DNA from 3 places in the Mesorhizobium sp. M1066 genome. Region 1 is predicted to be linked to each of the others. Evidence: riboswitches for the same ligand, from Rfam matches in the RefSeq annotation. Region 1 holds a riboswitch; each other region holds the start of a gene.
What was found. A riboswitch is a leader RNA that binds a small molecule or an ion and turns the genes downstream of it on or off. The one in region 1 is predicted to bind thiamine pyrophosphate.
Positions count from the first base shown of each region.

Region 1 (9,879 bases):
AAGATCAGCGCCGCCCACAGGAGCGAAGGCAGCGACTCCAGCATCAGTTGCAGCCAGTGCGGCACGTAAGACCCTCCAGATTGGTCGAAGCAGCTTGGTCAAAGCGAGAATGCGTCGGCCATATCACGACAAAAGCGGCGGGCCGTCAAAGACGGCTCGCCGCTCGATGTGTCTCATGGGCCGCGGACCGGCCCGCCTCATAGATTAGTTCGAAACGTCCTGGCCGAAATAGGTGTCGGAGATCTTCTTGTAGGTGCCGTCGGCCTTGATATCGGCCAGCGCCTTGTTGATCGCCGCGACCAGCTCCGGATCGCCTTTGCGCACGATGACGCCGGAATAGTCGGCGTTTTCCTCTTGCGCGGCGATCTTCACATTGGCGTCGGGCTTGTGCTTCTTGAAGTCGAGGAACGACAGGCTGTCATTGATGGTGGCGTCGGCACGGCCGGTCAGAAGCAGTTGGATCGACTGGTCGAAGCCGTCGGTGCCGACCAGTTCGGCGCCGTTCGTTTCGGCCAGCTTGCCGAAATTCGAGGTCAGCGACTGCGCCGACTTCTTGCCCTTGAGATCGGCGAAGCTCTTGATGTCGGTGTTGTCGCCGCGCACGATCAGCACCGCCTTGGAGGCGATGTAGGGATCGGAGAAGTCGTACTTTGCCTTGCGGGCGTCGGTGATGCCGACCTGATTGATGACGGCATCGTAGCGATTGGCGTCGAGGCCGGCGATCAGTCCATCCCACTTGCCTTCGAGGAATTCGGCCTTGACGCCGAGCTTGTCGGCGACCGCCTTGGCGATTTCGACGTCGAAGCCGACCAGTGCGCCCGAGGTGTCATGATAGGTGAATGGCGCATAAGTGCCTTCCGTGCCGACCTTGATGACCCCAGCCTGCTTGATCTGGTCGAGATTGGCGCCGGCATGGCCTGCAGTGACAGCTACGGCCTGCAGCGTTCCGGCGATGATGAGCGATTTGAGCCATTTCATTTTTCTGTGATCCCGTCCTTGGCCGGCTGACCGGCATATTGTGAGCGCTGGAAACTGACAGATGCAAGTCGAAAAAATAAGGAACAGAATTTCAAAACCAACCGGTTTATGAAACCAGATACTCTAAATGGCACTTTCTGCTCGTCATCGCAGCCATCACGAACCGTCCTGGGAATCCTTCAGGCAACACAATCCCGCCGCCACGGTCGCGGAACCTTTCCCGCGCATGGCAGTTCTGGCTGTTCTAGGGCACGACGCCGCCATTTCAACCCGGGCGCCAGCCAAGTTTGCAAAGTAATCCGCACCACCCAGGGAGCGCCTCATGATGGAAGACACGGCAGGACGGATCATGGTCCGCGCGGCAATGAAGGCTCCCTACCTCGAGCGTGACGAAGAGCATCGGCTTGCATTGCTCTGGAAAGAGGACAACGACCAGAACGCGCTGCACAGCATCACCGTCGCCCATATGCGGCTGGTCATTTCCATGGCCTCCAAATTCCGCCATTACGGCCTGCCGCTCGGCGATCTGGTCCAGGAGGGTCATGTCGGATTGCTCGAGGCCGCCGCCCGCTTCGAGCCGGAGCGCGAGGTGCGGTTCTCGACCTATGCGACATGGTGGATTCGCGCCTCGATGCAGGACTATATCCTGCGCAACTGGTCTATCGTGCGTGGTGGCACCAGCTCGGCCCAGAAGGCGCTGTTCTTCAATCTGCGACGCCTGCGCGCGCGGTTGGCGAATGGCACGGAGCCGCTCTCCAACGCCACGCTCTATCGCGAGGTGTCGGAGGCGCTTGGCGTCTCCGAAGCCGATGTAGCGATGATGGATTCGCGGCTCTCGGCGCCCGACTCCTCGCTCAACATGCCTATTGCCGACGATGCGGGTTCGACCGAGCGCATGGATTTCCTGATTTCGGACGATCCGCTGCCCGACGAGATCGTCGGCGACAAGATCGATGTCGCGCGCCGCTCGCTCTGGCTGAGGGAGGCGCTTCGCGCGCTCAACGCACGGGAGCTGAGGATCATCGAGGAACGGCGGCTGAACGACGAGGGCGCCACACTCGAAGCGCTCGGCGAAACGCTCGGCATCTCCAAGGAACGCGTCCGCCAGATCGAGGCCCGCGCCATGGAAAAGCTCAAGGTCGCATTGGTAAAGCAGAATCCGGAGTTCATGGCGACTGCCGCCTGAACGGCGGCAGGCGTCCAGCGGCGCCTACTTGTCGGTGACGATCTTGACCTTGTCGCCGGCCGAAACCGCGGCACCGGGCGACAGCGCATTGAGGACGCGGAACAGGTCGAGCTTGCGGTCGACGCCGACCATCTGCGCCGAAAGCGAACCCATCGTCTGCCCAGGCTGGACGGTGACGACGCGGATGTGCAGCGGCTTCAGCGCCGCCTTTTCGGCAGCGCTCAAAATCCGGAACGAGCCGCTGACCGAGCGGGCGATCGTGTCCAGCGACGTGCTGGCGGAAGGGGCCGCGGTCAGCAGCCGGTAGACCTGGCCGCCGGCGCGGATCACCGCAATGTCGAACTGCCAGCCTTCGGCGCCGGCATGCGCGGTCGCCGCCTCATTGCCGTTGATGGTTTCCTGCTTGACGCTGCTGTCGACGAGACCAGCCACCCAGCCGCTGCGGATATAGTCCGTCAGCGCCCGGTTCTTGTCGATCGAGACGCCATCGAAACGGATTGCTATGTCGCCAGGGCCGGTGGCCGTCACCGCTGCCGCCGAATTGTCGATGATGAAGCCGTCCGGCACCGTGAACGACACGCCAAGGCCCGGGTGCAGGAAGGTTTCGCCGCGCACATAGCCTTCCTCGGGTGTGTCGCCATAGAGCAGGCCGTCTATGCCGGCGAGGAAGGAATCGCGGTCTCGCGTGCCGACGCCCGGCGCGCCGAACTGGCGGGCATGGCGCTGCGCCAGATCGATGCGCTGCGGCGTGTTGGGGTGCGTGGCCAGGAAGTCCAGGCTGGCATCGGTGGCGCCGCTGATCGAGCGGAAATCGGTATAGGCCGACATCGATTGAAGGAAGCGGCCTGCGGCGAAAGGATCGTAGCCGGCCTCGCCGATCGATTTGATGCCGATGGCGTCGGCTTCCAGCTCCTGGTTGCGCGAAAATTGCGCCAGCCTCAGCTTGCCGCGGATCAACGCCGCCTTGGCGGTCGGGCTGTCGCCGAGCACGTCCGAAACCACCTTGGTCGCCAAGCCTTCCTCGGCCTCCAGTTGCTGGCGCTGCAGGCCGTGATTGGCGGTGACGTGGCCCATCTCATGCGCGATGACGGCGGCAAGCTCGGCCGAATCATTGGCCAGCGCCAGGAGGCCGCGGGTGATGTAGAGATAGCCGCCCGGCAGCGCGAATGCGTTGACGTTGGGCGAATTTAAAATGGTGATGCGATAGGTCTGTGTCGGGTTGGCGGACACCACCGTCAAACTACCGACCACCTTGGCGACCATGCGCTCGAGCTTGGGGTCGGAATATTCACCGCCATAAGTCGCCAGGATGCGCGGGTGCTGCGCCTTGGCCAATTCGGCGAGCTTGTTGTTGGCGCCGACATTGTCCACCGTGATCGGCCTGTCGGAAGGCTGGAAGCCGGATTCCTGAACTTCCGGCGGCGTGAACATCTGGCAGCTTGCCAGCGCCACGGCAAAGCCAGCCAGCGCGAGAAAGCGCGCCAGCGGTTTCATTCCCAATGTGTTAGTGCCGATCTCCAGAACGGCTTCCTTTCGGGTTCCGGCACATGACAATGAAAATCGGGGGCGATCTTCGGAATGTTCACGCGCCATATCTCAAACTGCTGCGGTAGGGCGGACCTAGCCACACTCCCCCGGTCATGGCAAGCAAACGCCACATCGCCTGGAGCCGGTTTGACCGTAAATTATGTCCGCTTCCGGGCAACATCGCGTGATGTGGAATATCCAGCACCCGCGCCGATATAGCGCCGGAACGCCTCCGGACCAGCCCCGGTAAAGAAATCATCAGCCTTGCCGGTTGCGGCCACCAACCCATTGTCGACAAACACCATGTGCTCGCCGATGCGGCGTGCATCCTCGGGCTGGTGGGTGACAAATAGCACCGTCATGGCGCGTTCGGCATGAACGGCAGCAACCAGATCCAGCATCTCGTCGCGCAAAGCGGGTCCGAGCGAAGCGAAGGGCTCGTCGAGCAGCAACACCGGTCGGTCGCGCACCAGCACGCGGGCCAGTGCGACGCGCTGGCGTTCGCCCCCGGAGAGCTCGCGCGGCAGGCGTTTCTCCTTGCCCGCGAGACCGGTGCGCGCAAGCGCCTCGGCGACCGCGGCGCGGTCCGCCTCGGTCAGTCCCAGGGAGGGCGAGCGGCCGAGCCCGACATTCTGCTCGACGGAAAGATGCGCGAAGAGATTGTTCTCCTGGAACACCATCGACACCGGCCGCGCCGAGGCCGGCTCGGTGCTGACATCGGCCCCGCCGATCAGCACGCGGCCCGATTGTGGGGTCTCGAAGCCGGCGACCAGATTGAGCAGTGTCGACTTGCCCGAACCGCTCGGACCCATGATGGCGGTGATCTTCGCCGTGGCGAACTCGACGTCGAAGACAAGTGGCGCATCGCCATAGCTGCCATAACTGAACGACACATTGTCCAGCCGCACCGGCGCGCCCTTTTCGAGCCTGTTGGCCGCCCTCTCACGCATCGCGGACCTTCTCCCTTCCCAGCCAGTGCGCCGCCACGATCAACGCGAGACAGACGAAGCCGAGCAGCAGTGCCAGGCCGGCGGCATCCTCGGTGCGGTAGCTGCCCATCCGTGCCAGAAGAAGGTAGGGCAATGTCTGCACGGAATCACTGCCGAACAGGGCAATGACACCGAGATCGCCGAGCGACAGCGCCATGGCGAAAGCAAAGGCCGTGGCGAGCGGTCGCCGCAGCGATGGCCAGTCGACCAGCATCAGCCGGTTCCAGCCCGCAATGCCGAGCAGTGCGCAGAGCCGTTCGTGACGCTCGCTCGCCGCATCATAGGCGGGACGCACGGCGCGCAGGGCGAACGGCATCGCCATCACCGCATTGACGGTGACGACCATGACCGGGGCGATGGCGAAGACATCGCCGGCATGGCGCAGCAAGAGGAACCAGCCGGCGCCAACGACGATCGGCGGCACGACAAGGACAAAACCGGCGCCTGTATCGGTGGCGCGTTCGAGCAGTGTCTTTGCGCCGGCACGGCGGTTCAGCGCCAGTGCCCGCCGCGCCATGGTCAGCGCCAGCGACAGCATCACCGAAAGCAGCGCCGACAGGAAGGCGAGCGCCGCGCTGGTCAGCGTTGCCTGCCGGACAGTGGCCTCGCTGGCCAAACGGCCGAGGTCCGCACCCAACCCGGCCACCACGGTTGCCGCCATCGGCCCTACGACGAACAGCAGCGCCAGGATGATGACTAGCGCGTTCAACCAGGTCTCGCTCCGATTGACCGAGAGATAGCGGCGTTGCGCGACCGGCAAATTGGTGTCGCCGACCACATTGGCGCCCAGGCGCGTCAGGGTCAGCACAACGATAAAGGTCAAGGCGATCTGCAACAGCGTCAGTGTAACGGCCCGCGCGGGATCGAAATCGAAGCGCAGCGCCTGGTAGATGCCGACCTCAAGCGTCGTCGCGGCCGGCCCGCCGCCGAGCGTCAGCACGATGGTGAAGGATGTGATGCAGAGCATGAACACCAGCCCGGCGACGCCGGGTAGTGCGGCGCGCAGCGTTGGCCATTCGATCAGCCGGAACGCCGGCCGCGCCGCCATGCCGAGCTGGCTCGCCAACCGCCATTGGTCGGCCGGTATGGTCTGCAGCGCCTCGAGGAACAGCCGCGTCGCCAGCGGCAGGTTGAAGAAGACATGGGCGACGAGGATGCCGGACAGGCCATAGATGCCCGGCCAGCTTCCCCCGCCGATCATGGCAAACACGCCGGCGAAATAGCCGGCGCGGCCATAAAGCGCCAGTATGCCGAGTGCCGCAACGATGGCCGGCAGCGCCAGCGGGACGGCGAAGAGCTGCAGGATGAAGGCGCGGCCAAAGAAGCGTGGATGCCGCGACAGCGCGCGCGCCACGAACAGTGCCGGTACGACCGAAAGCAGCGTCGACAGCGCTGCTTGCCAGAGCGTGAAGCGCACGACGCGCAGGAGATAGGGATCGAAGGTCGACCAGGCGCCCGAGAAATCATGGGCGCCTTCGAAAAGCAGACCGGCAAAAGCGCCGCCGATCAGTAGCGCGATTGCAGCGAGCGCGAGGGTGCCAGCGGTGATGCGGGGGTCAGACGCGCGTTGCACGCTGGACCACCATTCTTTCCATCGCGGCAATTACAAAGGATTGCGTTCCTTGGCGGCCCCCTCTGTCCTGCCGGACATCTCCCCCTCCAAGGGGGAGATCGGCCGCCACCCATGCTTCTGCTAGTCTCCAACGTTGCCGGACTATAACCAGCAACGACGCTGCCAATCTCCCCCCTTGAGGGGGAGATGGCCGGCAGGCCAGAGGGGGGTGGAGTGGCGCGAACATCAAAAGAACTCGCAAGCCTACTTGCTCATCACCGCCAGCCACTCATCGACCCAGGCCTTGCGGTTGGCGGCGACCTCTTGCGGGCTGAACAGCAAGGTCTTGGTCGGCTTGACCAGTTTGTCGAAAGCCGGGTTGAGCGGTTTGTCGGTCTTGCCGGCCGGGAACATCCAGTTGGTTTCGGGGATGGCATCCTGGAACTTCGGTCCAGTCATGAAGGCCATGAACTTCGCCGCCAGCGGATTCTTGGCCCCCGTCGTGGTGATGCCTGCCACCTCGATCTGCAGATACTCGCCCTCTTCGAACGAGGCCGCCTGGTAACGCTCGGTGTTCTCGGCGACCATATGGTAGGCTGGCGAGGTCGTGTAGGACAGCACCATCGGCGCCTCGCCCTTGGTGAACAGGCCGTAGGCCTCGCTCCAGCCCGGCGTCACGGTCAACACCTTCGCCTTGAGCTTGGCCCAGGCCTCCGGCGCCTTGTCGCCATAGACCGACTTGACCCACAAAAGCAGGCCGAGGCCCGGCGTCGAGGTGCGCGGATCCTGGATGACGATCTTGTCGTCGGCGCTGCCTTCGACCAGTTCTTTCAGGCTCTTCGGCGGGCTCTTCAGCTTCTCGGTGTCGTAGACGACAGCGAAATAACCGTAGTCGAACGGCACGAAAGTGTCGTCGCTCCAGCCACCCGGCACAGTGACATCCGCCACCGCGCTATGCGGCGCGAACAGGCCTGTGGCCTTGGCATCGGCGGTCAGATTGGTGTCGAGACCGAGCACGATATCGGCCTTGGTCGATGCGCCCTCCAGTCTGACGCGGTTGAGCAGCGCGACGCCATCGGCAACCGAGACGAACTCGACATCGCAGCCGCATTCGGCCTCGAATTCCTTCTTCACCACGGGACCCGGACCCCAGTCGGCGGTGAAGCTTTCATAGGTGTAGACGGTGAGCTTGTCCTTGGCCAAGGCCGGCCCGGACAGGACCACGGTCACGGCTGAGACAAGAGCGTATAAAAGCGTGCGCATCGGCGCCTCCTTCGTTCGAATTAAAAGGAATTGAGGCGTCGGACTGTCCGAAACGTCTAATCCCTCCGCCGGTACAAACCGGATCAGGTTCAGCGGGTTGGCGAGACTGCCTCTCAGCCGGTCCGCGAAGATCGCGTCCGGCACCCCGTTAGAGCGTTTCGACACATAGGCCGGGCCGATCCCCCATGCAAGTGGGAGTTTGCCGCCTTCCGTTTCCCGTGCCGGGCTGGTAAGGGCCACACGATATGAGCACATTCACCATCCTGCTTGGCGGCGATCTCATCCGCACGCCACGGCTCGACCGTCAGGTCGAAGGCTCCCGCGTCATCGCCGCCGACGCCGGCATCGGCCATGCGCGGCTGCTGGATCTCGTGCCGGAACTGTGGGTGGGCGATTTCGATTCGGTGCCGGCCAACCTGCCTGACGATCTCGCTGCCGTGCCGCGCCGGACCTTCCCTGCGGAGAAGGACAAGACCGATGGCGAACTGGCCATCGCCGCCGCACTCGAGCGCGGCGCGACTCGCCTGGTGCTCGCCGGCGCCTTTGGCGGCAGGCGCGCCGACCACGCTTTTCTGCATCTAGCGCTTGCCCTGCGGCTGGCCGAGGCCGGGACTGATGTGCTCCTGACCAGCGGCGCTCAGGAAGGCATCCCGCTGCTGCGCGGAACGGCCGGCTTCGACTATGCCGATGGCACGCTGTTTTCGGTGCTCGGCTTTTCCGAGCTCGCCGGCCTGACCGTCACCGGCGCCAAATGGCCGCTGAACCACGTCAAGGTGGCGTTCGGTTCGTCGCTGACCATCTCCAACGAGGTCAAGGGCCGCCTCGAAATCGCACTGGACCATGGCCGCGCGATGCTGCTCGCTCATCCCTATCCCTTACCTGAAAGCTGACATGGCCCCGCCTCTTCTCAACCTCGACGGGATAAAACTGACCTTCGGCGGCACGCCGCTGCTCGACGGCGCCGCCTTGACGGCTTCGGCCGGCGACAAGATTGCACTGGTCGGCCGCAACGGGTCGGGCAAGTCGACCCTGCTGAAGATCGCCGCTGGCCTGATCGAGCCGCAGGACGGCGAGGTGTTCCGCCAGCCTTCGGCAACTATCCGCTATTTGCCGCAGATGCCCGACATGGAGGGCTTTGCGACTGTCCGCGCCTATGTCGAGGCCGGGCTTGGCCCTGCCGACGATCCCTACCGCGCCAGCTATCTGATGGAGCATCTCGGACTGTCGGGTGAGGAACGTCCGAACGACCTGTCGGGCGGCGAGGCGAGGCGCGCCGCCCTTGCCCGCGTCATGGCGCCCGAGCCCGATATCCTGCTGCTCGATGAGCCGACCAACCATCTCGACCTCTCGGTCATCGAATGGCTGGAAGAGGAACTCATCCGCACCTCCTCGGCACTGATCGTCATCTCGCACGACCGCCGCTTCCTCGAACGCGTGTCGCGCGCCACCATCTGGCTCGATCGCGGCCAGACCCGCAGGCTGGACAAGGGCTTTGGCCATTTCGAGGAATGGCGCGACCTGGTCCTGGAGGAAGAAGAGCGCGAGCAGCATAAACTCGGCCGCCAGATCGTTCGCGAAGAGCATTGGCTGCGCTACGGCGTGACGGCGCGGCGCAAGCGAAACATGCGCCGGCTCGGCGAGTTGCAGACCATGCGCCAGCGTTTTCGCGGCCATCGCGGTGCCGAAGGGTCGGCGACCATGGTGGCGAGCGACGCCGCCGAGTCCGGCAAGCTGGTGATCGAGGCGAAAAACATCGAAAAGAGCTTTGGCGATCTCACCGTGGTCAAGGGGTTTTCGACCCGCATCCAGCGCGGCGATCGGGTTGGCCTGGTCGGGCCGAACGGCGCCGGCAAGACGACGCTCTTGAAGATGCTGACCGGCGAGATGAAGCCCGACGCCGGTTCGGTGCGGCTCGGCACCAATCTGGAGATCGCCACGCTCGACCAGAAGCGCGAGGCGGTCGACCCGCAGGAGACGCTGGCGCAATATCTCACCGACGGGCGCGGCGAGAACCTCGTCATCAATGGCGAGCAGCGCCACGTCGTCTCCTACATGAAGGATTTCCTGTTCAAGCCGGAGCAGGCACGCACCCCGGTGCGCGAGTTGTCCGGCGGAGAACGGGCACGGCTCTTGCTGGCGCGGGTGCTGGCGCGGCCGGCAAACCTTCTGGTGCTCGACGAGCCGACCAACGATCTCGATATGGAGACGCTGGAACTGCTGCAGGAACTGGTCGCCGGCTTTGCCGGCACCGTCATCCTGGTCAGCCACGACCGCGATTTCCTCGACCGCACCGTGACCAGCCTGATCGCGCCGGATGGTGAAGGCCGCTGGATCGAATATGCCGGCGGCTACTCCGACATGCTGGCGCAGCGCGGCGGCACCAG
Region 1 is NZ_JAMYMR010000009.1:32,665-42,543, forward strand. Features, by position in the region: gene NKH52_RS14830 (amino acid ABC transporter permease) at 1-65, opposite strand, end outside; gene NKH52_RS14835 (amino acid ABC transporter substrate-binding protein) at 205-978, opposite strand; gene NKH52_RS14840 (RNA polymerase factor sigma-32) at 1,301-2,164, shown strand; gene NKH52_RS14845 (M48 family metalloprotease) at 2,189-3,658, opposite strand; gene thiQ (thiamine ABC transporter ATP-binding protein) at 3,850-4,641, opposite strand; gene thiP (thiamine/thiamine pyrophosphate ABC transporter permease) at 4,634-6,253, opposite strand; gene thiB (thiamine ABC transporter substrate binding subunit) at 6,497-7,495, opposite strand; TPP riboswitch at 7,539-7,653, opposite strand; gene NKH52_RS14865 (thiamine diphosphokinase) at 7,741-8,385, shown strand; gene NKH52_RS14870 (ABC-F family ATP-binding cassette domain-containing protein) at 8,387-9,879, shown strand, end outside.

Region 2 (9,879 bases), on a different contig from region 1:
GCCGGCGCAAGTCCCGCGTCACCAGGCTCGCAAATCGCGATGCACGTCCAGCCATTGCGACATGGTTTTGCCAGCTGAGAGGCCGATCCCGTGTGCGGCAAACAGTCGAAACACTGATTGGTCGGTGTGCGTTCTTGGCGTATTGTGCAGCACTTCTGGCATTACTGGCCTTGCGGGGATGACGAGTCGGTCATGCGACAGTATGGATGTCCCTATCGGAATAGCCGGTCCGCCTTATCGGTCGTCACACCCGCATATCGCTCCGCTTCTAGGGAACACCCCATCACGCGAGGAAAGACATGGCCACATGCGCAGTATCGCCAATCTAGCCGTTGGGCCGACGGCCCGGCGCTTGGGCCAGTCCACCGGCTATAACCCGCGTCACAACTTGATCCACTGATCCTAGGTGACGACAACGTTGTTCGTCATGATTTTGATGGGGCGGGGATTGGCCCAAAAGCGAGCCCCCCAAACTGTGCGGTTGCCAAATACGCAATGGAGTGAATTGGAATGATCATCGTAACAGGCGCCACGCACGGGATTGGGCGGGCCTGCGTGGAGAAACTTGCGTCTGGCGGTTCCAGAGTGGTGGCGACCGGCCGAGATGCAGAAGCGGGCGCGGCGCTCGAACGCGCCAATCACGGTGTCACGTTCGTTGCCGGTGACATCGTCCGTGAAGACGATTGCCGCCGTGTCGTCGACCGTGCGCTTGAACTTGGCAACGGCCGGCTCGCGGGGCTCGTGAACAATGCCGGCATGTCGAAGCGCATTGCCTTCGCCACCGCCACCCAGGACGATTGGGATGAGGTCCTTGCGGTTAATGCACGCAGCGTCTTTTTCTTCATCCGTCATGCGCTGGACGGCTTGCGGCTCGGGAGGGGTTCAGTCGTCAACATGGCCAGCATCGCCGGAAAGACGGGCGAAGAAGGGCTCGCTGCCTACTGCGCCTCAAAGGCCGCGGTCATCGGGCTGACGCAGGCACTCGCGCTGGAGTTCGGCGAGGAGATCCGCTTCAACGCTGTCTGCCCCGGCCAGATCGAAACACGCATGATGGGCAACATCATAAGCGATGCACTGCGCAAGAAGCAGCTCGAACTGCGGATCCCTGCCAACCGCTTCGGTGCCCCTGAAGAGATCGCTGATGTGGTCGCTTGGTTACTTTCGAATCAATCGAGCTATGTCAACGGCACGGTGGTGACTGTAGACGGCGGGGAAACAGCCGGCCTGCGCACACCGCGCGTCGCGCAGATCGATGGTGCTTAGGGCAATTCAGCTCAGCCGGAGCCGCGCTCGTCGAAATAGCGCAGAAAACCATGTGAGCCTCGCTGGATGTCGTTCTCGATCGCCTCGCGGGCCCTCTTCCTGTCGCCAGCCCTCAAGGCCTCGATGAGATGGTCATGTTCTTCCGCGCCGGTGTACCCGCGCGGAATTTCCCGATCGTAAACGTTAAGGATTGGACCCCTCGAGGCCCACATGCTTTCGATCTGTCCGATCAGCATCGGCATACGCGACAGGCGGTAGACGCCGAAGTGGAAAGCGCGATTGGAGGATCGCGCTTCCTTGATATTACCGGCCTTATGGCTCTCTACAAATGAGGCGCGGAAGGTCTCAAGCTGTTCGAGATCGGCGGGGGCAAAATGGTCGGCAGCGTGTTCTGCCGCAAGCCCTTCAAGTGCCACGCGGATCAGCTTGATCTGAATGTAGCGGGCGCGGCTGAGGTCTGGCACCGCGGCGAACCTGCCGGAGCGCAACTCGAGCGCCTGCTCGCTGACGAGCCGCAGACAGGCTTCGCGCACCGGCGTAATGCTGGTTCCGAGCTGCTCGGCAAGATCCTGCATAAGGAGACGATCGCCCGGCGCGAAATTGCCGATGATCAATCCATCCCGCACCTTGCTGTAAATCCGCGCGGACAGGCTGCCCATCTCCTCGGGCTGCATCTTCATAGGGCCCATGGGACTCCCCTCGTCTCTGCTGCAGCTCTACGGAAATGTCGATTGACGCGTTTCACTACGTTTATAAGTTATAATTGCTGCCTATATTTTGTTATTCAGCGGCAGACAAGTACGTTCACGTTAATTGTCTGCAGCAAACATGTCCGTTTTCATAATTATTTGTGAAATTTTGTTTTTATAAAAAACAAGGAGACCCTTCTTTTCCGATTCTGACAATGGAATGTGACGACAGAAAAAGGCGCGATCTCATCTGCGTGGCATGAGTTGGTGTGCGAGAGATGATGACTTCTGAAGGAGCCGGGAAGCTTACGTGTCAATTTCCAGTCTGATGGGCAGAAATTTCCGATTCTGAGGCGACTCCGAACCGGCTGGACCGACGATGACGTCGGCACCGTCAAGATGATCCGGCAGGCCAGCACGTCCAAAAGCTGCGTATGGCGTTTGCAGAGCGTTTCGCCGCCGAAGGGCTTCAAGGGCTGTTGCGCGACAAGACGCGGCCCTCGCGCATTGCGGCTCTCGGGCCCGAAAGCCCGCCGAGCGCAGCTCTGACAAGGCCGCGACAGGAATCGAACGACGACTGGCCAGAATTATGAAATCGCTTGCGACACTCATGCAATTTCAGGCATTTCAGTAACAAATAGATTTAACATTCTCTTCACTTGCACTTTGGGGCGCGTTACCCGAATTAGCTGGAGCGGCCGAAACCCCGCAAGATCAAGCGCGTAGTCGAAATCCAATCTTGCTGGTGCTTGTCGAGGGATGCGACGCGATGGGCCGGCGCAGGTGCGCTGTGAAGCAGCACTGAGCGCGCCGAAAAACGGCTTCCCAACAGGAGATTGATTTGGATTATGTGCAGTATTTCGCCGGAAGAATCGAGCAACTCAAAGGCCGTGGCGGGTATCGTGAATTTGCCGATCTGGAGCGTCAGTCTGGCAACTTCCCAAAGGCCTGGCTCAATAGGCCCGACGGCCGAAAAGAGATAACCATTTGGTGCACTAATGATTATCTCGGTATGGGGCAGCACCCCAAAGTGCTATCGGCAATGAAGCGCGCCATCGATGCCAACGGCGCAGGATCGGGAGGATCCCGCAACATTAGTGGCACCAACCATTACCACGTGTTGCTCGAGCGGGAGCTTGCAGATTTCCACAATAAGGAAGCAGGATTGATTTTTGTTTCCGGCTTCAGCTCAAACGATTCATCCTTGAGTACATTGGCATCTTTGATGCCGGACACAATTATTTTTTCTGACGAGCACAACCACGCTTCAATTATTAGTGGATGCCGCAACAGCCGGGCCGAAAAGCGCGTCTTCCGGCATAACGACGTTGCGCATTTGCGGGAGCTTCTGCGCAGTGTAAATCCTGCAAGACCCAAGATCATTGTTTTTGAATCGGTATATTCAATGGACGGTGACATTTCACCGATCAAAGATATCTGTGACATGGCGGACGAATTTGGCGCAATGACGTTTCTGGATGAAGTTCATGCATCGGGAATGTACGGTCCGAAAGGCGCCGGCATTGCCGCGGAACTTGGCATCATGGATCGTCCAACCATCATCGAAGGGACGCTAGGTAAGGCGTTCGGCTCGATGGGGGGTTATGTGACCGGACCTGCCTCCATTGTTGACAGCATACGAAGCTTCTCGATCGGTTTCATTTTCACCACGGCGCTTGCGCCAGCGCTGGCGGCTGGTGCGCTGGCAGCGCTGCGCCATCTTCGCGATTCAGATTCAGAACGAATTGATCTGCACCGGAAAACGAAACTTTTAATCGGATTGCTGAAAGAGGCGGGCATCCCCGTCATGCCGACCCGAAGCCACATCATTCCTGTGCTTATTGGTGATCCATTCCGTTGCAAGGAAGCGTCCCGCCAGCTTCTGGATCAGCATGGAATATACGTTCAGCCAATTCTGGCGCCGAGTGTTCCGGTGGGAACCGAGCGGTTCAGGGTGACGGTTACGCCTGCCCATAGTACGACAGATATTCGGACGTTCGTCGATGCGCTCAGGCAGGTTCTGCTGCGGGACAATCTTGGCAAGGCTGCCTAATGTAAATGCTGGGAACGACAGGGCGCGCAGCCTCAGACCTGATTATATCAGCCGGGCTCACCGAGGTGGAAGCGGCGGTCAGCGATCCGGTTCTGACGCCCGATCGCATCTTCGAATGTCATCGGAAAGCAGTTCCGTAACCCGCAATGACAGCTTTCGCGATCTTAAATGATGTGACTCCATGATTGAATGGGGCCGTTTGACGACTCGCTGCTTACACATCGGGCCGGTTCCAGATTCAGGGCTCACCATGAGCCGGTATGACCAGAGCGCATGTTCTTGTGCTGCGAGTTTGATGTGGCTTGGCGTGCCCTACCCGAGGGGTAGGTCACGCCCATGCCCACGGGATCACACACTAACCCCAGCTAACCTGGTTTGAACGGAGCAAGCCTCCGACGCCGCCCTAATCAAAAACGCTGCAACAGATCCTTCAAATCAATTTACAAGATTTTTACAACCGTCAGTCGTTGAGAATGGTACGGCACCGCGAGACTGAGGTCCGGCACGGCCACAAAAGTGACGCCGGTACCCACGGACCGCCGCCAGCACGCAACATCGGGATTAACAGCAATGGTAAGAAGAAGAGCGCTCATATTGGTCGAAGGCCATAGGGGTACTGGTCAGCTATACGTCCAAGCGGCTCAGTGTCTTGGTCTTCATCCAATTACTCTGACGGCTGATCCACCTCGGTACGACTATCTTTCGGCGGAAAACGTTGAGGCAATCCGTGTCGACACTGGCAATCTCGAAGCGTTGGTCCGCGAAAGTTCGCGGCTGCGTGCTACCCACGACATTGCTGGCATTACTGGCTTTGCCGGGGACCATGAATCGATCTATGCGACAGTTGGCAAGCTTTGCCGGCATTTCGATCTACCGGGACCGAACCCTGAATCGATTGAACGAAGCTGCGACAAATTCAAGCAACGCCAACTCCTCGCGCAGGCCGGCGTTCCAATACCGGCTTATCGGTTGGCAACGAATGCGGCGGAGGTAGAAAGCTCGGCTGCAGAGATCGGCCTGCCCGTGATTCTTAAGCCGGCAGTAGGCAGCGGCAGCATGGGTGTCCGATTGTGCCGCAGCCTCGAAGACGTAGCCGAACATACGACCTATCTATTGGGCGGAAAGCACATATGGCGGTCTACACCGAAAATACTCGTCGAAGAATTCGCACAGGGCCCGTTCTATAGCATTAATGTTATGGGGAATGAGGTCGTTGCGATTTGCGCCAATGACTTTGGTCCCCTCCCCCATTTCGTCATACGTGAGGTGACGTATCCGGCCCTGCTAACCGATCAGGAGCGTGAGCGCATCGCCGATGTTTCGCTGAGCTGTTTGCGGGCTCTCGGCCTTGGCTGGGGGCCAACTAACATTGAACTCCGGTGCACGAAACGCGGCCCAGTTGTCATTGAAGTCAATCCGCGTCTTAGTGGCGCGCCCGACCCTCAACTGGTCCAGTTAGCTTACGGTGTCGACCTCGTCACCGAGCACATCAAGCTTGTCATTGGCGAGGAATGGAATCTGCGCAAAAAGCATTCGCATACTGCGGCCGCGCGATTCCTGCTTCCTGATCAAGATGGCACCCTGGACTGGATTGGTGGCGACACTCAGGCAGCTGCTATATCAGGTGTGGCCGAGGTCAAATTGAATGTTGAACCCAAGACACCGATCGTCAGGAAGGGGGATTTCCGAGACTGGATTGGACATGTCATTGCCACTTCGCCCAGCCGTGCTGAAACCGAGGGCGCCCTTCAGCGAGCGGTCGACTTGATCGATTGGTCGATCACCCCTTTTCCGGCGACAATAGGAGGTGATCGAGAGCACGATGTTTGTGGGGCGTTCGGGCGGCCCACCAGTTCTGTTCCGATCAGGCATTGACGGCTTAAGATCCTTGAAACGCAGCAGTTCCGTCTACGTCAATGTCACATCAAGTTTGACGAGGCAAATGCAGCTTTGGCCACACCTGCCTTGTCTCCCGCAGAACTTCTACGCGACCCATGGCGAGGCCGTCGGCCCAATTTGGGACCAATTTGATTGCCGCCCACCGCCGTCGCAGGACGAACATGCGCTTGACAAGACAACCCCGGCCCGTTCAACTTGAGGCATTCACCAGGGGAGTCCCGGCAAGGGGCTGAGATACTGCTGGCTTTCGCGGCGCAGTGACCCGTTGAACCTGATCCAGTTCATACTGGCGTAGGGACGGTGCAAGCGCTCTGCGGGAGTTCACGCCCGAGGTCCTGTTTCGGCAGGTCGACAGAAGCGTCTTTTCATCCTTCCGGCACAGAACTGGGTCTCCAATGCATGAGCAAAGGAGCCTCAAGATGAATGCCCTTACCCCCGCCGTGTCGACGGGACCGCTGCCCGCCTCGCGGAAGATCCACAAGCCCGGCACCATCCACCCACGGATCAGGGTGCCGATGCGCGAAATCGCCGTCCATCCGACAGCCGGCGAACCGCCCGTTACCGTCTACGATCCGTCGGGCCCCTATACCGATCCGGCTGTCGAAACCAGCATCGAAAAAGGCCTGGCCCGGCTTCGCCACGAATGGATCTTGGCGCGCGGCGATGTCGAGGGCTGTGACGGCCGCCATGTCCGGCCGGAGGACAACGGATTCGCGACGGGCGAACGCCTGACGCCAGAATTTCCCATCCGCCACCGACCGCTCAGGGCCAAAGCAGGCAAGGCGGTGACGCAGCTTGCCTACGCGCGCGCCGGCATCATCACACCCGAAATGGAGTTCGTTGCCATTCGCGAGAACCTTGGTCGCGAGATCCTGCACGGCAAGCTTGAGCGCGACGGCGAGGCTTTCGGCGCGACGCTGCCCGATTTCGTCACGCCCGAATTCGTGCGTGACGAGGTGGCGCGCGGACGGGCGATCATTCCCGCCAACATCAACCATCCCGAGAGCGAGCCAATGATCATCGGCCGCAATTTCCTGGTCAAGATCAACGCCAATATCGGTAACTCCGCCGTCACATCGTCGATGGCTGAAGAGGTCGAAAAGATGGTGTGGGCGATCCGCTGGGGTGCCGATACGGTGATGGACCTGTCGACCGGCCGCAACATCCACAACATCCGCGACTGGATCGTGCGCAACGCGCCGGTGCCGATCGGCACGGTGCCGCTCTACCAGGCGCTCGAAAAGGTCGGCGGCATTGCCGAGGATCTGACCTGGGAGGTGTACCGCGACACGCTGATCGAACAGGCCGAGCAAGGCGTCGACTATTTCACCATCCACGCCGGCGTGCGGCTGCATTATATCCCGCTGACCGTTGACCGGGTCACGGGCATCGTCTCGCGCGGCGGCTCGATCATGGCAAAATGGTGCCTGCACCATCACCGGGAAAGCTTCCTCTACGAGCACTTCGCCGAGATCTGCGACATCGCCAGAGCCTACGACGTCTCCTTCTCGCTCGGCGACGGCCTTCGTCCCGGCTCGATCGCCGATGCCAACGACGCGGCGCAATTCGCCGAATTGGAAACGCTCGGCGAGTTGACGAAGATCGCCTGGGCGAAGGATTGCCAGGTGATGATCGAGGGCCCTGGCCATGTGCCGATGCACAAGATCAAGCAGAACATGGACAAGCAGCTCGCTGTCTGCGGCGAGGCGCCGTTCTATACGCTTGGACCACTGACGACCGACATCGCGCCGGGCTACGACCACATCACCTCAGGCATCGGCGCCGCCATGATCGGTTGGTTCGGCACCGCCATGCTCTGCTACGTCACGCCCAAGGAGCATCTTGGCCTTCCCGATCGCAACGACGTCAAGATTGGCGTGATCACCTACAAGATCGCCGCCCATGCCGCCGATCTGGCGAAGGGTCATCCGGCGGCGAAAGTCAGGGATGATGCCCTTTCCCGCGCGCGCTTCGAGTTCCGCTGGGAAGACCAGTTCAACCTGTCGCTCGAGCCAGAAACCGCGCGGTCTTTCCACGACCAGACCTTGCCCAAGGAGGCGCACAAAGTGGCGCATTTCTGCTCGATGTGCGGGCCGAAATTCTGCTCGATGCGTATTTCCCACGACATCCGCGCCGAGGCACAGAAGGAGGGCATGGCGGCGATGGCGGCGAAATACCGCGAGGGCGGCGATCTCTACATGCCTGCGGGCGAGACCGGCGCACCGCTCATACCTCAGCCACGTGAGTCATCATGAAGGTCTTGGTCAAAGGGGCCGGCGTCGCCGGCCTCACCGCCGCCTTCGAGTTCGCCGCACGCGGCGCGGCGGTTACCGTTGCCGAGACAAGGCCTGCCCTTGGGGGCAATGCGTCGTGGTTCGCCGGCGGCATGCTGGCGCCATGGTGCGAGCGTGAAAGCGCCGAGCAGCCGGTGCTGGATCTCGGGCGCGGTGCCGCCGACTGGTGGGATGCCGCAACGCCCGGCTTGGTAGCACGACGGGGAACGCTGGTCGTGGCCTCGCCGCGCGATGCGGGCGAGCTCGACCGGTTCGCCAGCCGCACGTCGGGGCATCGGCGTGTCGATGAAGATGAAATTGCGTTGCTGGAGTCAGACCTCGCCGGCCGATTCCGCCGAGGATTGTACTTCCCCGACGAGGCCCATCTCGACCCGAGCCAGGTGATGACGGCGCTTCACGACAGGCTCGCGGCCATGGGGGTCGAATTCCACTTCGGGACCAACGCCCGGCAGGTTTCCGGTTTCGATCGTCAGATCGACTGCACGGGGATGACCGCTTTCGATGACAGGCTGCGCGGTGTTCGCGGCGAAATGCTGATCCTGCGCACGCCGGATGTCTCGCTGTCGCGCCCAGTCCGTCTGCTGCATCCGCGCTTTCCGCTCTATGTGGTGCCGCGCACCGACCAGCGTTTCATGGTCGGCGCAACGATGATTGAGAGCCAGTCCGCCGGACCAGTCACGGCGCGTTCCATGATGGAGCTTCTGGGTGCCGCCTATGCCCTCCACCCGGCCTTTGGCGAGGCTGAGATCGTTGAAACCGGTGTCGGCATCCGCCCAGCCTTTGCCGACAATTTGCCGCGCGTCGAAACGAAGGGTGAGATCATCGCGATCAACGGGCTCTATCGCCACGGTTTTCTCCTGGCTCCCGCCATGGCGCGCCAGGCCGCCGACCTGGTTTTCAATCAAGACGCAACCAAGGAGCTTGCTCATGAAACTGATGGTCAACGGCGAAGCGCATGAGGTTGCCGCCACCACGCTGGCCGGGCTGCTTGCCGCGCTTGACTATGAGGGCGATTGGCTCGCGACCGCCGTCAACAACGACCTCGTGCACAAAGCCAACCGGGCGGAATTCCAATTGAACGACGGCGACCGGATCGAAATCCTCTCGCCCATGCAGGGAGGCTAGATCATGTTAGAGCTTTATGGAACCGAGCTTCCGTCGCGCCTGCTTCTCGGCACCGCGCAATATCCTTCGCCGGCCATCCTTGCCGAGGTTGTCAAGGCGTCGGGCACGTCGGTGGTGACCGTCTCGTTGCGCCGTGAGATGGCAGGCGGCAGGGCCGGCGAAAAATTCTGGTCGTTGATCCGCTCGCTCGGCGTCAAAATCCTGCCCAACACTGCCGGCTGCCACTCCGTCAAGGAAGCGGTCACGACCGCGAAGATGGCGCGCGAAGTTTTCGGCACCAACTGGATCAAGCTCGAAGTGATCGGCAACCACGACACGCTGCAGCCGGACGTGTTCGGGCTGGTCGGGGCCGCCCGCATCCTGTGCGAGGATGGTTTTGACGTATTCCCCTATACCACCGACGATCTTGTCGTCGCCGAGCGGCTGCTGGAGGCGGGCTGTCAGGTTCTGATGCCGTGGTGCGCGCCGATCGGTTCCGCCCTCGGTCCGATCAACATCACGGCGCTGCGCTCGATGCGCGCACATTTCCCCGGCGTTCCACTGATCGTGGATGCTG
Region 2 is NZ_JAMYMR010000065.1:5,592-15,470, forward strand. Features, by position in the region: partial or broken gene NKH52_RS33665 (ISNCY family transposase) at 1-143, opposite strand, end outside; gene NKH52_RS33670 (SDR family NAD(P)-dependent oxidoreductase) at 511-1,263, shown strand; gene NKH52_RS33675 (GntR family transcriptional regulator) at 1,275-1,937, opposite strand; gene hemA (5-aminolevulinate synthase) at 2,794-4,005, shown strand; gene NKH52_RS33685 (ATP-grasp domain-containing protein) at 4,576-5,880, shown strand; TPP riboswitch at 6,104-6,220, shown strand; gene thiC (phosphomethylpyrimidine synthase ThiC) at 6,324-8,159, shown strand; gene thiO (glycine oxidase ThiO) at 8,156-9,157, shown strand; gene thiS (sulfur carrier protein ThiS) at 9,126-9,323, shown strand; gene NKH52_RS33705 (thiazole synthase) at 9,327-9,879, shown strand, end outside.
Region 2: it holds a riboswitch for thiamine pyrophosphate, as region 1 does, so the genes downstream of both, thiC (phosphomethylpyrimidine synthase ThiC) here and thiB (thiamine ABC transporter substrate binding subunit) in region 1, are expected to answer to the same signal.

Region 3 (9,879 bases), on a different contig from region 1:
GCGGCCGTCGGCGTTGCGCAGGACGGGCGGATCGGACCGGTCACCGTCGCGGCGGCCAAGGCAAAGCCGGCCGGCGTCACCATCGATGCGCTTTGCGATGCGCGGCTGGCGTTCCTCAAGCGGTTGCCGACATGGGCAACATTCGGGCGCGGCTGGTCCGATCGTGTCAGGTCGGTGCGGGTTCAGGCCCTGCTGATGTCGGCGCAGCGCCCCGCGGCACCGGTGGCCGCGCCGGCGTCGCCCAGGGTCGAGACATCGGCTGATGTGATGCCGGCGACCCAGCCCGTGCAGCCGGCGCCCGGCGGCAAGACGGCTGCCGGGGCCGGCATCCTCGTTCTCATGGCCGGAGCGCTCGCGGCCTTCCGGCATCGGGTCGCCGATTTTTTCGGGAGCCTGTTTCAATGACATGGTTCAACACCAATGCGCTGCACAATCTCCTCAACACGCTGATCGCCATCATCTGCGGCGGCGCGCTCGCCGGCTTCGACTGGACGCTGCTCGGGGTGAGCGACCGCACCGCGCTTCAGATCAGCGGCGCCATTGCCCTTGCCAAGATCATCATCAACGCGGTGCGTGACGGGCCGCGCGGCATGGTCGCGCCGCCGGCCAAGGAGACATGAGATGGGAACACTCGCCCTCGCGCTGCTTGGCCAGGCCTGGCCGTATCTTCTGGCAATGGGCGCCGCGCTTGCCGGTGTCTGGACCGCCTATGCCAAGGGCAAGGCCAGCCAGAAGGCCAGGCAGGATGCCGCCGACGCAGCGGCGCGCACCGAAGCCCAGAAGATCGACGATGCCGTCGCCGGCCGGGCGCCGGACGACAACAGGGGGAGGCTGGCCAGATGGTCAAAATCATAGCGCTCTCGCTCCTGCTGGCCGGCTGCACCAAATCAGGCGGGTCGTTCTGCGCGGCCGGGCATCCCCTCCGGCCGACAAGGGCAGAGGCGGCGACCCTTTCCGATGCGTCGGTGGCGGCGATCCTGGCTCACAACGAAAAGGGCCAGAAACTTTGCGGCTGGAGGCCATGATGAACGATCTTTTCGACCTGCTCGGCATCAAGGGACCGGTCGTGGCGGCGGGTCTCGCCGGCGGCGTTCTGCGCGCGCTGTCGCGGCATCGCTACAAGCTGCGCGAAATGGTGGCCTCGCCGATCTGCGGCGCACTTGCGGCGGCCTACTTGACGCTGCCGGCGGTTTCCTACGCCAGGATCGCCGGCCTGCCGATGCCCGATCCCGCCGACGACACCACCACGCTGGCGGCCGCCTTCCTGATCGGCGTCTGCGCCATGTGGATTTCGGACGTGCTGTTCGAGTTTGTGGTGCGGAGATTCAAGCCGGGGGTGGAGGAGTAGCTTATTGGCACCGCCTCGTCTGTTGGCTACTGCCTGACGGAATTACCGAGGCAGGCGACCTGGCGCGGCGCTGCTCTCATTTCCAGAAACGACCGCTGCCCGCTTCTGCTCACGCCGGGGCGGCTTTTTTGTATTTCCGATCGGCCATTGCTGAGCGGCATTCGATCTGACCGGTCTCGTCATCGCCCGTTGTCACAAGCAAGTTAATCATGTCGGTTATGCATAATGATTATTGTTAATTTTTGATTGATGCACCGAAACTAGATAAAGACTTGAGCGGATGAAGTGTTCATATATTGTTAAGCAAGAGGTAGACCACAGAAGACGGAAGCCATCTCCATCATCAAACGGGAGTAGCTTTCATGAACAAGTTCACTGTTATTTTAGCCGCTGTTGCAGTTGCATCGTCCGTTGGAGCCGCCGAGGCAGGTTGTGGGTGCGGAGGTTCGGGCGGCTGGGGAGGCAATTCGGGCAGCCTGATCAATGTTTCGCCGTCCATCGACCTTGGCAAGATCACCGCGCTGAACGACGTGCTCAGCGGCAACAACATCCTGAGCGGCAATGTCGTCTCAGGCATTCTGAACGGCAACAAGACCAACATCGTCGGTGGCGTTCTGAGCGGGCTCGGCGTCAACCTGCTGGGCGGCAACAGCTACAGGCTGGGCAAGCGCCGCTAGTTCGGCGCTGCATTCAATCAGCGAAGACAACCCAAAATAGCCCGTTCCGGCTCGCCGGGCGGGCTTTTTCGCGTGTCGGGCCGATCAAGCGAGGATGTTGACCGCGCGTGCCGCGACCAGCGCGATTGTCAGCAGCGAAATCATGGCCTCGGCCATCATCAGCAGCTTGGCGCGCTGGGAGAGTGGCAAGGTATCGGTGGGCGAAAATGCGGTCGCATTGGTGAAGGCGAGGAAGAAATAATCGACGAAGCCGGGCAGCCAGTCTCGAAGCTCTCGGTCGTTCAACGTCATCTGCGCGAACAGGAAATCGGCCTGTGCGAGCTTGACGAGGCCGCAGGTCGGCGGACCGCCGCGGTCGGTGCTCCAGAACCACAAGGCAAACACGATGACGTTGGTAACCCAGATGTTGAGTGCGTCGATCAGCAGCGTCGTACCGCTGTTGCCGGCATGGCCCTCCAGCAAGGCACGCACCAGCAGGACCAGCGAACCGCAATTCATGATGCTGATGATGGCGGTCATGGTCAGGGCTGTTCTGCGGATTATGACCCGAAACTGGCCGATCGCATGCCACTCGTGGTCCTCGACCGCCTTTCGGGTGGCGGCCTGTGTCCAGGCGGTGGCCACCGACAAGGGCAGCAGCAGGGCCGCCTCCAGCGCGGGCGCCACCCAGCGCGGCCCGAATGAGAGATTGTTGATGACCAGAAGCTGCAGGCAGATGATGACGAGAACGGCCGCACGGGCCATCCAGAAATCGAGCGCACGGTAATGAATGACGGCATGGTGGTGGCGCATTTTTCAAATCCTGGATGCTTTTTTGGGGACGGGAGCCGGTCAGGCGTAGGCGACACCTGCCGCGATCACGCCCAAGGCGCCATGCCCGGCATGTTCAGGGTGCTGCGGGATGGCGTGTTCCATTGTTGTCTTGCTGGCATGTGATGACGGGAGAGGCGGCATGGTGGCGCGAAACTCTGCCTCAATCTTGGTTTTGCCATGGTCGGCCAAGTATACATTTTCGTAAGCTTCAAGTTCTGGGCTGTTCGTAAAACAGTCCGGTGTGATTTATCCACCGCATGACGCGAATCGACGAACCCATGAACGGTTGGCTGCCGGTCGGCAGTTCTGTTCCAGGCGACTGGCGGCAGTCGTCGATCTGGCCGGGGCTGACGCACTATCCAGAAGCCGGCCTGGCGCTGTTATGCCTGACGCAGATCCTGTGCTGGACCGTGGTGCCGGCGCTTGTCGATGCCGCCCCGCCCGGCGATGTCGTCGAGAGCTTCATGTGGGGCCGCGAATGGGTGCTTTTGACCTACAAGCATCCGCAGCTCCCCGGCTGGCTGCTCGAGATCAGCCATCTTCTGACCGGATCGTTTCGCTGGCCGCAATATCTGCTCGCCCAGCTTGTCGTCTCGGCGACCTTCGTCTTCGTCTACCTGCTGGCCCGCGACATGCTCGGGAGAACCCGCGCGCTGGCCGCCGTGCTTTTGATGCCGTCATTGTATTTCTTCGGCTGGCCGACACCGCAGTTCAATCATGATTACGCGCAGATGCCCTTCTGGGCCGCAATCTGCTGGCTGCTGTGGCGTGCGGGCCGTGGCGGTGGGCCGGGCTGGTGGCTGGCGCTCGGACTGGTGTCGGGCGTCGGGCTCTATGCCAAGTTTTCCACCGGGCTGCTGTTGCTCTTCGGGGCGATCTGGCTGTTGTCGGACACACGGGCACGCAATCGGCTCGCCACGCCCTGGCCCTGGCTTGGGCTCGCGGTTTTCCTCGCCGTCGCCGCGCCGCTGGCCGTCCAGCTCTACCGCATCGATTTCCTGCCGCTGACCTATGTCGCCGGCCGCGATGAATGGGTGTTGGTCCACCGCGCCCGCCTTTACTATATCGGTGTCCAAATGGCGGGGCTCTGCGGCTTATTGCTGGTGTTGGCGATATCGGGGCTGTTGCGGCGTTCACCCGCGCCGGAACAGCCCATCAAGCGCGGCGCGCTGGCCTATCTCGTGTGGATGGGGCTTGGTCCGGCGGTGCTTGTCATGGTGGCTTCGCTGTTCACCGGCGCCGGCGAGGCGTGGGGCGCGCCGATGTACAATCTTGTCGGCGTTGTGGCGCTCGCCTTGCTGGGTCATCGGCTCGGCGCCATCGAACTGCGACGGCTGGCGATCTGCGCGTTCGCCTGCATCATCGGCATGTCGGGTGCCTATGCGGGCATCCGCTGGACGAGTTGCAATTTGCGCGGGCGCTTGGATGCCGTCTGCTGGCCAGCGCGGCAGATTTCGGACGAAGCCGAGGCGGTCTGGCACGCGGCGGTGCCCGGTCGGCTCGACATCGTCGGCGGCGATACCCGCATCGCGTTGCTGGCGGGCCTCAACGCCTATGACAAGCCGTCGATCTTCACCGACCTCGACATGCGGCTCGCCCCCTGGATCACCAGCCAGCGGCTGCGCGATCACGGCATGCTCCTGGTCTGGCCCGGGAGCGGCGTGCCACCTCGGCTGCTGGCGTGGCTGGGCAACATCCCGGTCAAGACCGTTCTTTTCGACTGGTCGCTCAGGGCACCACCGGTGGCGATCAGCTTTGCCGCCATTCCGCCTGGCATGAAGCTATCGGGTTTGATCGACAGCCTCGCCCAAACGAGCAACTGAAGTAGATCCACCGCGTCCGCTGGACGAAGCAGGTGACAATGCCCATTTATGGCGAGACAACTTGCTTTCACGCAATTCCTGACGGAAAACCGCTACACATTCTTCCTGGAATTGCTTTTGAGGAGACGTGACATGGCGACTTCGACCGAACGTGCAGTCCTTGCCGGCGGCTGTTTCTGGGGCATGCAGGATTTGATACGGCGCTATCCCGGCGTCATCTCCACCCGTGTTGGCTACAGCGGCGGCGACGTGCTCAACGCCACCTACCGCAACCACGGCACCCACGCAGAAGCCATCGAGATCAATTTCGATCCGGCCATCATCAGCTTTCGCACGCTGCTGGAACGCTTTTTCCAGATCCACGATCCGACGACCCGCAACCGCCAGGGCAACGATGTCGGGACGAGTTATCGCTCGGCGATCTATTACACCAGCGACGAACAGAAGCGCGTCGCCGAGGACACTATCGCCGATGTCGATGCCTCGGGCCTGTGGCCGGGCAAGGTCGTCACCGAAGTCGCACCCGTTGGTCCATTCTGGGAAGCCGAGCCCGAGCATCAGGACTATCTGGAGAAATATCCCAACGGATACACCTGCCACTTCGTCAGGCCAGGCTGGAAGCTGCCGGTTCGCGAGACGGCGGTTTCGTAGATTCGCAACTGCGATTTGCCCTGCATTGCTGCTCGACGGTGTCGTCGAGCAGATCATCGCATCCAAACCTCTTTCAGTCAGCGCGTCTTGTCGCGTCGGCCATTGAGCTTTCATAATGTCCGAGCGCCCTTCGAACACCTTCGTCAACGGCGAATGCGGATGCGGTAGGCAAACACGGTCAGGCGGTTGACAGCCTGCCGTATCGCGGTCCAATTGCGCAGGAAGAGTTGATTTCGGGAGACGGGCCGTGAAAAAAGTTTACGAAAAGCCAGTGTTTGTAAAACGCGAGCGTCTTTCGGTTGTCACTGCCTTGGCATCGCCTTCCACTCAGCCGACCTGACAAGCTCGCCCTGATCTGTCGGCCCGTTTGAGCTGCCGAAGATGAGGCCGATCGAATCGACCGATCACTCGGAGCCGATCACAGCCGTTTTTGTCCTCGATATCTCTAACTATACCGGGCCTCTGCTCGCCGGCTGGCTAGAGGCTGGAAATGCAATTGGCGCGATCATCGTGCCCGGGTTCCGGCGTCGTCCCACCGGTTTCAGCATTGGCAATTTCCGGCGAAGGCTTCAACGCAAGCTGCTGCTCAGGCGGTTTATCGGTAACACGCCTGTCAAGCTGATCGAATTTGGCCGCCCTTACGATTGGAATGCCCTTGGACGGCAATTGTCTGACGTCCGCGCCGATGTGCTGGTCTGCTACACTTTGCCTGTCTTGATCCCTCAAGAGGTTCTTGGCCATTTTTCCAAAGGCGGGGTCAACCTCCACCCGGCGCTGCTCCCCGACTATCGAGGGCCCCACCCGATCCAGCGCTTGGCCGTGGACGGCCGGCATGCGGTTCATGGCGGCGTCACGCTCCACAAGATGTCCGCCGGTTTTGACGAGGGTGACATTCTCGGGCAGGTGCCGTTCTCCGAAGCTGACTGGACCTCGAGAGAAGCCTTGGTCGACAGCACGGCAACCGCTATGCGGATTCTGGTAAGCGAGGCGGTGCCGGCCTACTGCCGGGGGCTGTTGTCAGGAATGCCGCAGCCGAAAGGCGACTTCGTCTGGGCGCGGCTTCAGCCCAGCCACCTGATAATCTCGCCGGCCATGTCGGTCGAGCATGTTGTACGGCTATGGCATGTGCTTGGCCTTCTGCCAGGCATCTATCTTGAAATCGGAACGTGCAAAGTCAGGCTGGGATTCCAGATCAGAAGGCTGGGGCCCTGCACAGGAAAGGCTCCGGTCAGGCGGTGGGGAACAGTGGAATTCGATCTCGCCAACGGTCGGGTCCTGTATTTTACCTACGGTAGAGTGCTCAAACGGCTGATCAATTCAAAACACCTATTTTCGCGCCCGCCCGCCGGGAAACCCGCTCCAGAAATCCGGCTGTTCGGCAAAGCGAGTGCTGCGGACCAGAAAAACGGATGAAGCCGCCGGGCGATGCCCAGCGGCTTCATCCGTTTGCGACGTAAGTTACTTGCCACAATGATTATCGTTTACCGTTGGCGCCGTCGCGTTACCATCGGCGTCCGGCTGCGCGCCTTGCGGGTTGGTCGGGCAATTCTGATCCGCGTTCGAATTCATGTCACCTACCGTGCCAGTCGTGCTGTTGGTCGTGCCCGGGTCGACAGTGTCCGGCTCGATCGTATTCGGTGAAGCCGGCGTGTTCGGCTCAACCGTCACCGACTTGCCGCTGCCGCTTCCATTTGCGTTGTTGCTGCCGGCGCTTTGCGCCATGGCTGACGTGGCCAGACCAATGGTGAGAACCGAAGCTGCGAGGATTTTCATGAACATGGTTTGTCTCCATTTCTGTGAAGTCGTCGCTTATTTTCTACGAAAGTGATCGCGTTGCGACTGTGGGGACAACCGGTCGCGGCGGCGAAGCTTCCCGATAAAATTCCGCTCAGGGGCACCGTGACTGGCGTAATGCTTTTGGCGCAGTGCTCTGAAAAAAACGGCTTCCCCTTGAACTCGAATGATGCTTTAAGGCGCACATCCACAGGGGTGCTCCGTACGGTCGGGGCTGAGACGGGGGCGGCAAGCCCACAGACCCTAGAAGCTGATCTGGGTAATACCAGCGGAGCGAGGCGGGCGATGTTTTCAGGCGCACAGATTTCCCTATACCCCATGACCGACGATTTCGTCGGTGTCATTCTTGGCGCGCTCGGTGCGCTCGATCCCTGGCGCGACAAGCTCAGGATCGAGACCGACGACATCTCGACCTTGCTGGTCGGGCCGCCCGAAGTGCTGTTTCCCGCCATGCGCGACCTCTTCGTGGCGGCGGCACGTAGCGGCAAACATTGCGTGTTGTCGGCCACCATCTCGCGCGGGTGCCCTGGTGAGCCGGATGATCCGATCTGCCGCTCCGATGCACTTGGCGGGCCTGTCGGGCCACTCGGCCCGCGCAAGGATGCGGCCATCGCGGCGGTGCGCAATGCTGCTGCCACCGGCCAGCCGGCGGCGGCGCAGTTCTCGCTCTATGTGATGGGCACCGACGACCACATGGACGAGATCTACGGCTGCATCGATTTTCTCAAGCAGTCCGGCGTCTATGAGCGTTCCAAGCATTTCTGCACGAAACTGCGCGGTGATGCCGGTGCGATCTTTTCGGCGCTGGACGAGGCCTTCTGTCGCTTCGGACCAGGCGCCGGCCACGTAACCCTCGACGTCACGGTCTCGGCCAACAGCCCGTCGGCTGTCTGAAGCCGCCGCGCTTTCGCGCTGCCGTCAAAGGTTTTCTCCCGTGGTCACATCATCAGTCGCTTCGCGCCCGATCGCGGGCCTTCTTGTCAAGGCAATGCCGGCCATGATCTCGGTCGGTTTGCTCCTAGTGGCGTGGGAGCTTTACGCCACCTATTCCGGCATCCGGCCGACGATACTGCCGGCGCCGTCGCGCGTGTTCGAGCAAGCGCTGCTCAATCGCCAGGCGCTGGCCGACAACGCCATTCCGACCATCGGCGCCACGCTGCTCGGCTTTGCCTGTTCGCTCAGCGCTGCCTTCGTGCTGTCGATGCTGGTCGACTTCTTCCAGCCGCTGCGGCGTGCGCTGTTTCCCGTCTTAATCGTCAGCCAGACCTTGCCGCTGGTGGCGATCGCGCCGCTGGTGGTGCTGTGGTTCGGCTTCGGGCTGACGCCCAAGATCATGCTGGTGGCGCTGGTTACCTTCTTTCCGATGCTGGTTGCATTGGTCGAGGGTTATGAGTCGACCCAGGCCGAGATCGGGCAAATGCTGCGCGCCATGGGGGCAGGGCGCTGGCGCATCTTCGTGCTGGCACGGCTGCCTTCGGCGCTGCCCTATTTCTTCGCTGGCTTGAGGATCTCCATCACCTACGCCGTGGTCGGCGCCATCTTCGCCGAATATGCGGGGGCCGCGAAGGGGCTGGGCATCTACATGCTCAACGCCAAGAACAATTTCCGTCCTGACCTGGTTCTTGCCGCCGTCGGAGTGAGCGCTGCCCTGACCCTTGTTCTGTTCGGGTTGACTGTACTGCTGCAGCGCCTTGCGATGCCTTGGGAGCGGGCCGGCAAGGAAACCGAGGGGAAGGGGCCGCGGCGATGAGCCGGCTCGAGCTGCGACATGTGCGCAAGGCGTTCGGTGGGCTCGACGTGCTGGCCGATATCTCGCTCAGCGTCGGCGCCGGTGAGTTCGTCTCGATCCTTGGGCCCTCGGGCGCCGGCAAGTCGACGCTCTTCCAACTTCTGACCGGCGCCGAGCATGGCGAGGGCGAGATGTTGTTCGACGGCGCGCCGCTCGACGACCACGGCAGGCATTTCGCCTTTATGCCGCAACGCGACGCGCTGATGCCGTGGCGGCGGATCCTCGACAACACGACGCTCGGGCTCGAGGTGCAAGGCATCAGGCGCAAGGCGGCGCGGGCGCGCGTTGCGCCGTTGTTTGCCGAATTCGGGCTTGCCGGCTTCGAGCGGCATTTTCCAGCGCAACTGTCCGGCGGTATGCGCCAGCGCGCGGCCTTGCTGCGCACGGTGGTGCAGCAACGCGACATGCTCTTGCTCGACGAGCCGTTCGGCGCGCTCGACGCGCTGACCCGCACGGCCATGCAGCGCTGGCTGGAACAGATGTGGCGGCATCATCGCTGGACGGCGCTCCTGATCACCCATGACGTGCGCGAAGCCGTGTTCCTGTCCGACCGCATCTATGTGCTGTCGGCGCGCCCGGCCCGCATCGTGCGTGAAATCAAGGTGCCGCTGCCGCGCCCGCGCAGCCTTGGCGGCGATGCCGCGCGCCAGGCAAGTACGCTCGAGGCCGAGATTCTCGACATCATCCTCAACGCCACCCCATCCAAAGGAAACGATCATGACTGACTTGACGCGCCGGCAGGCCTTGTTGCTGACCCTTGCCACAGGCCTTCCGCTCATTGCCGGATCGGCGCGAGCCCAAGCACAATCGGCACAAAAGGTCACTGTTGCCCTCGACTGGACTGTCAACACCAACCACATCGGACCGTTCGTCGCCCGCGACAAGGGCTTCTATCGCGAGGCCGGGCTCGAGGTCGACATCCTGCCTTACAGCGATACCGGTGCGGGCACGCTGGTTGCAAATCGCGTCGCCGATTTCGGCATC
Region 3 is NZ_JAMYMR010000021.1:71,833-81,711, reverse strand. Features, by position in the region: gene NKH52_RS23185 (glycoside hydrolase family 108 protein) at 1-405, shown strand, start outside; gene NKH52_RS23180 (hypothetical protein) at 402-620, shown strand; gene NKH52_RS23175 (hypothetical protein) at 622-855, shown strand; gene NKH52_RS23170 (hypothetical protein) at 840-1,025, shown strand; gene NKH52_RS23165 (hypothetical protein) at 1,025-1,348, shown strand; gene NKH52_RS23160 (hypothetical protein) at 1,711-2,025, shown strand; gene NKH52_RS23155 (hypothetical protein) at 2,110-2,817, opposite strand; gene NKH52_RS23150 (hypothetical protein) at 2,857-3,027, opposite strand; gene NKH52_RS23145 (glycosyltransferase family 39 protein) at 3,117-4,661, shown strand; gene msrA (peptide-methionine (S)-S-oxide reductase MsrA) at 4,794-5,312, shown strand; gene NKH52_RS23135 (formyltransferase family protein) at 5,694-6,725, shown strand; gene NKH52_RS23130 (RodZ family helix-turn-helix domain-containing protein) at 6,771-7,091, opposite strand; TPP riboswitch at 7,288-7,401, shown strand; gene NKH52_RS23125 (YkoF family thiamine/hydroxymethylpyrimidine-binding protein) at 7,392-8,000, shown strand; gene NKH52_RS23120 (ABC transporter permease) at 8,095-8,856, shown strand; gene NKH52_RS23115 (ABC transporter ATP-binding protein) at 8,853-9,620, shown strand; gene NKH52_RS23110 (ABC transporter substrate-binding protein) at 9,613-9,879, shown strand, end outside.
Region 3: it holds a riboswitch for thiamine pyrophosphate, as region 1 does, so the genes downstream of both, NKH52_RS23125 (YkoF family thiamine/hydroxymethylpyrimidine-binding protein) here and thiB (thiamine ABC transporter substrate binding subunit) in region 1, are expected to answer to the same signal.